DNA from 2 places in the Methylobacterium sp. UNCCL125 genome. Region 2 is predicted to be linked to the other one. Evidence: predicted binding sites of a transcription regulator. Region 2 holds the regulator's gene; the other holds the start of a gene.
What was found. Region 2 encodes PhoB, which activates phosphate uptake and scavenging genes when phosphate is short. Its sites were predicted from a motif close to TGTCATNNANCTGTCAT; they were not measured.
Positions count from the first base shown of each region.

Region 1 (4,849 bases), on a different contig from region 2:
GGCCCGGCACCGGGAAGGCCGCCACCGGAAGGCCGCTGGCCAGGGCCTCGAGGAGCACGATGCCGAACGTGTCGGTGAGGCTCGGGAACACGAAGACGTCGCAGGCGGCGTAGACCGCCGCGAGGTCCGCGCCGGTGCGGGTGCCGAGGAAGCGCGCCCCCGGCGCGAGACCCCGTAGGCGCGCGCGGTCCGGCCCGTCGCCCACCACGACCTTGGTGCCGGGCAGGTCGAGGGCGAGGAAGGCGGCGACGTTCTTCTCCACCGCCAGCCGCCCGACATAGAGGAACAGCGGCCCGGGCAGGTCCGCGAGTTCCGCCGGCACGGGCGTCCCCGGTCCGGCGGGCCGGAACCGTTCCGTGTCTACGCCCCGGGTCCAGCGCATCAGCCGGCCGAATCCCCGCGCCGCCAGTTCACCCTGGAGCGAGGCGGTGCTGACCATCGTTCCCCGCGCCGCGCTGTGGAACCGGCGCAGATAGGCGTAGGACCACGCTTCCGGCACCGGCGCGCGGGCCGCGAGATATTCCGGGAAGCGGGTGTGGTAGCTCGTCGTGAACGGCAGGTTGTGCGCCAGGCAATGGCGCCGCACGGCCAACCCCACGGGCCCCTCCGTGGCGATATGCACGTGGGTCGGCCGTTCCGCCGTCCAGCGCGCCGCCACCCGCTCCCGGCTGGCATAGGCGAGGCGGATCTCGGGATAGCCCGGGAGCGGCAGCGAGCGGAAATCCGCCACGGAGAGCAGGGCCGTCGCGAAGCCGTGTTCCGGGGCGCGGCGGACCATCTGCTCCAGGGAGCGGACGACGCCGTTCACCTGGGGATGCCACGCGTCGCTGGCGATCAGAAGCTTCACGGCGGTGCCCTCAAGCCACCGCGCGCCGGCCCGCCAGGGGTTGCGGCACGGCCTCGGCCGCCTGCGCCCGCAGGAGGCTCGGATAGTGCAGAACCTCTATCCGGCCGTCGTAATGCTCCACGAGACCGGTGCAGGATTCCACCCAGTCGCCGGTGTTGAGGTAGCGCAGGTCGCCGATCGGCCGGTCCGCAGCATGGTGGATGTGGCCGCAGATCACCCCGTCGGCACCCTGGCGGCGCGCCTCCTCGGCCAGGATCGTCTCGAAGCGGCCGATGAAGCTCACGGCGTTCTTCACGCGCAGCTTCGCCCAGGCGGAGAGCGACCAGTAGGACAGGCCGAGGCGCCGCCGCACCTTGTTGATCAAGGTGTTGAGGGACAGGGCCAGGGTGTAGGCGCCGTCGCCGAGATGGGCGAGCCAGCGCGAGTGCCGCACGACCATGTCGAACTGGTCGCCGTGGATCACGAGGTAGCGCTTGCCGTCCGCCGCCTCGTGGATCGCGGTCTCGGCCAGCTCGATGCCGCCGAAGCTCGTGCCCACATAGTCGCGCAGGAACTCGTCGTGGTTCCCGGGCAGGTAGACGATCCGCGCGCCCTTGCGGACCTTGCGCAGGAGCTTCTGCACCACGTCGTTGTGCTCCTGCGGCCAGTACCAGCCCGAGCGCAACTGCCACCCGTCCACGATGTCGCCGACGAGATAGATCGTGTCGGCGTCGTAATCCTTCAGGAACGACAGGAGCAGGCCGGCTTGGCAGCCGCGCGTTCCGAGATGCAGGTCGGACAGGAACAGCGTCCGCACGCGGACCGGCATCTCCTCAACCTCGGCCACGGCAACCCTCTCCCGGCGGCTGAACGGTGCCGGGATCCAGAGCGCGATCCCATCTCAGTTTGATGACGCGGAGTCCCGGCGGGGCCACCCGTCCGCGTTGCGGCGCCGCAAAGCATCTCAACCGGACCTCGGCTTCGTTGCGCCGCACAAAAAATTTTTTTGCCAAGTTCTGGAAGTTTTTCCGGTTTTCCTTTCGAGCTTCGCCCGCTCATAATACCAGGAACCGGCGGCTCGGCACGAGTTCGGCCGGACCTTGACAGGAAGGCGGCGAGGACGGCCCTGAGGCCGTTGGACGGGACGGCATTTCGGAGGCGACCGGCGCGCGGGGGCGTGCCGCGACGCGAGCGGCGTGAGGCCGCCTGCCGCTCCGCGGAGGCCCCCCGATCACGGCAGAGGATGGCGTTCGAGGGGGCGCGGCGCGAGCCGCTTTCGACGGCGCCGGACCGACTCCCTGAGGACGCTTGGACAACCCGGCGCGGGTTCACGCCCGCGCACAATGGATTTTTCGGAGGAAACATCATGGCCGCAACTCGGCGCCCCGGTCGCAACCACCTCTTCATTCCCGGCCCCACGAACATCCCGGAGCGCGTCCTGCGCGCCATGCATGTGCCGTCGGAGGATCACCGCTCGCCGAGCTTCCCCGAGCTGGTGAAGCCGCTGCTCCAGGACTCCAAGATGGTGTTCGGCTCGACCGCCGGGACGGTCATCCTGTTCCCGTCCTCGGGCACCGGCATCTGGGAATCGGCCCTGTCCAACACCCTCTGCCGCGGCGACACGGTGCTGACCTCGCGCTACGGCCAGTTCAGCCACCTCTGGGTCGACATGGCCCAGCGCCTCGGCCTCGACGTGGTCGTCCAGGAGGAGGAGTGGGGCACCGGCGCCGATCCGCAGAAGATCGAGGAGGCCCTGCGCGCCGACAAGGACCATAAGATCAAGGCCGTCATGGTCGTCCACAACGAGACCGCCACGGGCGTCACCAGCGACATCGGCGCGGTGCGCAAGGCGATCGACGCCGCCGGCCACCCGGCCCTGCTGTTCGTGGACGGCATCTCGTCGATCGGCTCGCTGCCGTTCTACATGGACGACTGGAAGGTCGACTGCGCCATCGCGGGCTCCCAGAAGGGCTTCATGCTGCCGGCCGGCCTCGGCCTGATCTGCATCAGCCCGAAGGCGCTCAAGATCGCCGAGGGCGGCACCGGCCGCAACGACCGGCTCGGCCATGCCTACTTCGCCTGGAAGGACCAGCTGGCCGCCAACGCCACCGGCTACTTCCCCTACACCCCCGTCCTGCCGCTGCTCTACGGCCTGCGTGAGGCCCTGGCGATCGTGAAGGAGGAGGGGCTGGAGAACGTCTACCACCGCCATCACGTGCTCGCCGAGGCGACCCGTCAGGCCGTGGCGGCCTGGGGCCTCAAGCCCTGCGCCAAGGAGCCGAAGTGGAACTCCGACACGGTCACGGCGATCGTGGTGCCGGAGGGCGCCGACGCCGCCAAGGTGATCATCCACGCCTACGAGCGCTACAACCTGTCGCTCGGGGCCGGCCTCTCGAAAGTCGCCGGCAAGGTGTTCCGCATCGGCCACCTGGGCGACCTGAACGAGCTCTCGCTGCTGGGCGCCATCGCGGGCGCCGAGATGGCCATGATCGATTGCGGCATCAAGGTCACGCCGGGCTCGGGCGTCGCCGCCGCCTCCAGCTATCTGCGCGAGAATCCGCTGCATAAGGCGTAATCGGCGCACGCGATCGGGGCGGGGCCGGGTTGCCGGGCCCGCCCCGACGCGCAAGTAAGAACAAGACTATCGAGGAAACTGCCCGTCGTACGAGAGGGGTCCTATGACCAAGAAGATCGTGTTCCTGGATCGTGAATCCCTCGATGCCAGGGTCCGACCGTTCAACTTCCCGCACGAATACGTCGAGCACGACTCGACCTGGACGCCGGAAGAGATCGTCTCCCGCCTCCAGGGGGCGGAGATCGCGCTGATCAACAAGGTCCCGATGCGGGCCGAGACGCTGAAGCAGCTCCCCGACCTGAAGCTGATCGCCGTCGCCGCCACCGGCACCGACGTGGTCGACAAGGCCGCGGCCAAGGCGCAGGGCATCACCGTCGTCAACATCCGCAACTACGCCTTCAACACCGTGCCGGAGCACGTGGTCGGGCTGATGTTCGCCCTGCGCCGGGCGATCGTGCCCTACGCGAACTCGGTGAAGCGGGGCGACTGGGCGAAGTCCAAGCAGTTCTGCTACTTCGACTACCCGATCTACGACATCGCCGGCTCGACGCTGGGCATCGTCGGCTACGGGGCGCTCGGCAAGTCGATCGCCAAGCGCGCCGAGGCGCTCGGCATGACGGTCATCGCCTACGACGTGTTCCCGCAGGACGGGCTGGTCGATTTCGAGACGATCCTGACGCAGTCCGACGTGATCACGCTGCACGTGCCGCTGACCCCCGAGACCAAGGGGATGATCGGCGCGGCCGAATTCAAGAAGATGAAGAAGAGCGCCATCCTCATCAACACGGCCCGGGGCGGGCTCGTGGACGAGGCGGCCCTGCTCGAAGCGCTCAAGGACGGCACCATCGCGGGCGCCGGCTTCGACGTGGTGGCGCAGGAGCCGCCCAAGGACGGCAACATCCTGTGCGAGGCCGACCTGCCGAACCTGATCGTCACGCCGCACGTCGCCTGGGCCAGCAAGGAGGCGATGCAAATCCTGGCCGACCAGCTCGTCGACAACGTCGAGGCCTTCGTGGCGGGTAAGCCGCAGAACGTGGTCGAGTAGGCGCGACAGGCCCCCTCTCCCGTGCGGGAGAGGGTTGGGGTGAGGGAGGACAATTCTCCGGATGAGGCACGCCCCTCACCCTGTCCCTCTCCCGCACGGGAGAGGGGGCCCGCGCCTCGCCCGCTATGCCATCTGAAAGCTCGGGCGCACGATGACGCGGATGGGTCGCGCGCTGCGACCGCCCTTTGAAAACAAGACGATAGCGCCGCAGGGCGCGACAGAAAGGTCTGAATCGTGACGAAGAAGCTGCTGTTCCTGTTCGACACCGATGCCGTGCCGAACGTGTTCGACACGGTCGTCGGCTACGACGGCGGCGCCGACCACATCGCCGGCTACGGTGGCGTGAACCCCGACAATGTCGGCGCTCTGGTCGACGGCACGATCTACACCCGTGGCGGTTCCG
Region 1 covers NZ_FPBW01000006.1:168,506-173,354, reverse strand. Annotated here, with positions in the region: gene BM396_RS07665 (glycosyltransferase family 4 protein) at 1-847, opposite strand, end outside; gene BM396_RS07660 (UDP-2,3-diacylglucosamine diphosphatase) at 858-1,673, opposite strand; gene BM396_RS07655 (aminotransferase class V-fold PLP-dependent enzyme) at 2,193-3,401, shown strand; gene BM396_RS07650 (D-2-hydroxyacid dehydrogenase) at 3,505-4,446, shown strand; gene BM396_RS07645 (NADP-dependent methylenetetrahydromethanopterin/methylenetetrahydrofolate dehydrogenase) at 4,681-4,849, shown strand, end outside.
Region 1: the regulator PhoB is predicted to act here: its motif matches at 1,725-1,741, upstream of BM396_RS07660 (UDP-2,3-diacylglucosamine diphosphatase).

Region 2 (4,849 bases):
CGGACTGCCTCCGGAGGTGACCTGGACCCTGCCGGCCGGCTTCAACGCCAGCGCGATCCGGTGGCCGGCGCCGGAGCGCATCCCGATCGCGACCCTCATGAATTACGGCTACGAGGGTGAGGTCACGCTCCTCGTGCCCGTGACGCCGCCGCCGAGCCTCGACCCGGCCAATCCCGTTCAGATCCAGGCGAAGCTGACCTATCTCGTCTGCGAGACCGAGTGCGTCCCTGGTTCGGCCGATCTCGCCCTCACCCTGCCGGTGGGCAAGGCCGAGCCGGACCCGGCCAACGCCGCGCTGTTCGCGCGCGCCCGGGCTGCCCTGCCCGCGCCGGCGCTCTGGCCCCTGCGCCTGTCGAGCCAGGGCGACACGCTGCAGCTCGATTTCGCCGCGACCGGCCTGAAGCCCGAATCCATCCGGAACGCCGCCTATTTCCCCTATGCCGAGACGGCGATCGACAACGCCGCCGCGCAGGTGATGACCGTCGACGAGACCGGTCTGCATCTGACCATCGCGCGCAGCAGCCCGACCGATCCTGTGCCCGCCGCCCTGCCCGGCGTCCTGACGATCGACGAGGTCGGTACGGACGGCACCCGCCGCCTCGCCTTCGCGTATGGTGACGAGCCGGTGCTTCCTGCCGTCGCGGCCGCGTCGAGCGCGCCGAATCCGGCCGGAGCCCCGCCGGCCGTCGCCGAGTTCGACGCGCTGACCCTCGCGACCGCCGCGGCCTTCGCCTTTCTGGGCGGCCTGATCCTCAACCTGATGCCCTGCGTCTTCCCGGTGCTGTCCATCAAGGTGCTGAGCCTCGTGCGGCATGCCGGCGAGGGCCCGGCGCGGCTGCGACTGCACGGCCTCGCCTACACGGCCGGCGTGCTGGCGAGCTTCCTCGGCCTCGCATCCCTGCTGATCGCCCTGAAGGGTGGCGGGGCCGCGATCGGCTGGGGCTTCCAGCTGCAATCGCCCGCCATGGTCGCAGCGCTCGCCTATCTGCTGTTCGCGATGGGCCTGAGCCTGTCCGGGGTGGTCCATGTCGGCGGCCGGCTCGCCGGCCTCGGAGACGGCCTGACCCGGCGTGCCGGCCTGAGCGGCTCGTTCTTCACGGGTGTGCTGGCGACCCTGGTGGCGACCCCCTGCACGGCGCCGTTCATGGGCTCGGCGGTGGGCTTCGCGCTGACGCAGAGTGCCGGTGTCGCGCTCGCCGTCTTCGCGAGCCTCGGCCTCGGCCTCGCCCTGCCCTTCCTGGTGCTGACCCTCTGGCCGCCGGCCCTGCGGGCGCTGCCGCGGCCGGGCGCGTGGATGGAGACCCTCAAGCAGGTCCTGGCCTTCCCGGTCTACGCCACCGTGGCCTGGCTGATCTGGGTTCTGGCGCAGCAGGTCGATCCGCGTGGGCTGCTGGCGGCACTGATCGGCCTCGTCCTGGTGGGCTTCGCCGCCTGGGCCTGGGAACACGGCCGCGCCGCCGCGCCCGGGGCGGGCCGGGTCGCGCGGGTCGCTGCGGCCCTCGCGCTGGTCGCCGTGGCGGCCCTCGCCGTGACCCTTCCGCGGGACCGCGCCGCGCCGTCGGCGCAGGCCGCCGCCGACGGGGTCGAGCCCTTCACTCAAGCGCGTCTCGACGCCCTGGTGGACGCGCACCGCCCCGTCTTCGTGGACATGACCGCCGCGTGGTGCATCACCTGCGCGGTGAACGAGGCGACCTCCCTCAACACCAAGGCCGTGCGGGCCGCGATGGCCGAGCGCGGCGTGACCTACATGAAGGGCGACTGGACCAACCAGAATCCCGAGATCACCCGTCTGCTGGAGAAGCACGGGCGCAGCGGCGTGCCGCTCTACCTCCTCTATACCGGAACCGGAGCGCCTCAGGTGCTTCCGCAGATCCTCACCGAGGGGACGGTTCTGGCGGCGCTCGACGTCGTGCCGGTCGCGTCCGGCCGGAGCGCGGCGCTGACCCGCTGAATCTGCGCGAGGCCCGGGGGCCCGCCGGGCCTCGCAGCATCCGCGGACCTCGAACGTCCCCGGCTCCCTTCGCTGCGCGCGGGCGGGCGGCGCGGCCGACCGGCCTCCGGCCCGGAACGCTTTGCCCCGGAACGCTTCGCGCCCGTCTCAAGCGTCGAGCGAGAACGTCTCGTCGAAGGCGTAGCCCGAGCCGCGGACCGTGCGGATCGGGTCGGCTTGGCGCGGGCCGTTCAGTGCCTTGCGCAGCCGCCCGACATGGACGTCGACCGTGCGCTCGTCGATGTAGACGTCGTGTCCCCAGACCCCGTCGAGGAGCTGCTCGCGGGAGAAGACCCGGCCCGGCGCCAGCATCAGGAATTCCAGCAGACGGAACTCTGTGGGACCGAGATGCAGCTCCTCGCCGCCGCGGCGGACGCGATGGCCGGTGCGGTCGAGTTCGAGGTCGCCCGCCGCCAGCCGGTCCGAGACATGCGCGGGCTTGGCCCGGCGGAGCAGCGCGCGGATCCGGGCAAGCAGTTCCGGGACGGAGAACGGCTTGACGATGTAGTCGTCGGCGCCCGTCCCGAGACCGCGGATCCGGTCGCCCTCCTCGCCCCGGGCGGTGAGCATGATCACGGGCAGCCGCTCGGTCTCCCGGCGCGCCCGGATCCGCCGGCACAGCTCGATGCCCGACAGGCCGGGCAGCATCCAGTCGAGCAGGACGAGATCGGGGATCCGCTCCGCCAGGAGCAGCTCCGCGTCGTCGCCGCGAGCCGCGGAATCCACCAGAAAGCCCTCGGCTTCCAGATTGTAGCGCAGCAGCGTGGTCAGCGCCTCCTCGTCCTCGACGATCAGGACTTGCATGCTCACGTTCGAAGATCCGTTCACGAAGCGGCGCCATACGGCCTGCAGGCGCGCCGACTCTCCTTGGAGCCGGCGGGCAGGCGGAGGGTGCAGGAGGCGCCGCTCAGCCTCAACCCGCACGCTCCGATTCTCCGGCGGCGCCCCACAGGAGCGCGCGCAGGCCGACGCCTGGACCGGGGGCGGCCCGCTTACGGAGCCGGCACCCCGTCCACGGTCGCATAGTTCGACGCATCGTTCTTCGGCCGGTCGCCCGCCAGGGCCTCGCCCGTGGCGAGATAATGGATCGTCTCGGCGATGTTGGTGGTGTGGTCGCCGATCCGCTCGACGTTCTTGGCGCAGAACAGAAGATGCGTGCAGAACGAGATGTTGCGCGGATCCTCCATCATGTAGGTCAGGAGCTCGCGGAACAGCGAATTGTACAGGGCGTCGATCTCGCCGTCCCGCTCCCAGACATCGTGGGCTGCCTGGACGTCGCGGCTCGCATAGGCGTCGAGAACGTCCTTGAGCTGGCCCTCCGCGAGGTCGCTCATGTGGCGCACGCCGAGAACGATCTTCTGGGCCGGCGCCTGATCGGAGATCGCCACCACCCGCTTGGCGACGTTCTTGGCGAGGTCGCCGATCCGCTCGAGGTCGCCGGAGACGCGGATCGCCGAGATCGTCTCACGCAGATCGATCGCCAGGGGCTGACGCCGGGCGATCAACAGCACGGCGCGCTCCTCGATGTCCCGCTGCAGGGCGTCGAGGCGCTTGTCGGCGACGATCACCGCCTGGGCGAGCGTGTCGTCCCGGCGCACGAGGGCGTCCGTCGCCTCCGCGGTCATCTTCTCGGCCACGCCGCCCATCTCCGAGATCGAGCGACGCAGGTTCTCCAGGTCGGTGTCGTAGGAGGTGACGATATGGCCGGGCATGGCGAATCCTTCGATGGGTCCCGGGGGCGGCGCTCCGGGGAGGCCCTCGGGGACCCGCCGGCCCTCCGCGGATGCGGCGACCGGACGGCCTTCCCCGAGACCGGAGCGTCCAGGCAGACTAGCCGAACCGGCCGGTGATGTAGTCCTGGGTGCGGCGTTCCGTCGGGTTCATGAACATCCGGTTGGTCGGACCGAACTCGATCAGCTGGCCCAGATACATGAAGGCGGTGAACTGCGAGATGCGCGCCGCCTGCTGCATGTTGTGGGTGACGATCACGATGGTGAACTCGTCGCGCAACTGCTCGATCAGCTCCTCGATGCGGCCGGTGGAGATCGGGTCGAGGGCCGAGGTCGGCTCGTCGAACAGGATCACCTCCGGGCGCTGCGCCACCGTGCGGGCGATGCACAGGCGCTGCTGCTGGCCGCCCGACAGGCCCGTGCCCTGCTGCTTGAGCTTGTCCTTCACCTCGTCCCAGAGGGCGGCCTTGCGCAGGGAGGCCTCGATCCGGCCGTCGAGTTCGGATTTCGGCAGCTTCTCGTAGAGGCGCAGGCCGAAGGCGACGTTGTCATAGATCGACATCGGGAACGGCGTCGGCTTCTGGAACACCATGCCGATGCGCGAGCGCAGCTCGTTCAGGTCGATGGAGGGGCTGAGGATGTTCTCGCCGTCCAGGAGGATCTCGCCCTCGGCCCGCTGCTCCGGATAGAGGCTGTAGATCCGGTTGAAGCAGCGCAGCAGGGTGGACTTGCCGCAGCCCGAGGGCCCGATCAGCGCCGTGACCTGCCGGTCGTGGAAGTTGAGGTTGACGTCCTTCAACCCGTGGAAGCTGCCGTAGTAGAAGTTCAGGCGCTTCACGGCGATCCGCACGGGACCGCCCTCGTCGGCGCGGTTGCGGTTCAGCTCGACCGTGGGGATCGCGGAGGCGGCGTTCATCGTCGTGTCCTCGAAGGGTCTCAGCGCGAGGTCTGCGGCTTGATCACAAGGCGGGCAATGATCGACAGCACCAGGATGGTGGCGGTGATCAGAAGCGCGCCGGCCCAGGCGAGGCCCTGCCAGTTCGGGTAGGGCGACAGGGCGAACTGGTAGATCATCACCGGCAGGTTCGCGACGCCACCCATCAGGTTGGCCGAGAACCAGGAATTGTTG
Region 2 covers NZ_FPBW01000013.1:120,289-125,137, forward strand. Annotated here, with positions in the region: gene BM396_RS15100 (protein-disulfide reductase DsbD family protein) at 1-1,951, shown strand, start outside; gene phoB (phosphate regulon transcriptional regulator PhoB) at 2,099-2,794, opposite strand; gene phoU (phosphate signaling complex protein PhoU) at 2,983-3,702, opposite strand; gene pstB (phosphate ABC transporter ATP-binding protein PstB) at 3,821-4,636, opposite strand; gene pstA (phosphate ABC transporter permease PstA) at 4,657-4,849, opposite strand, start outside.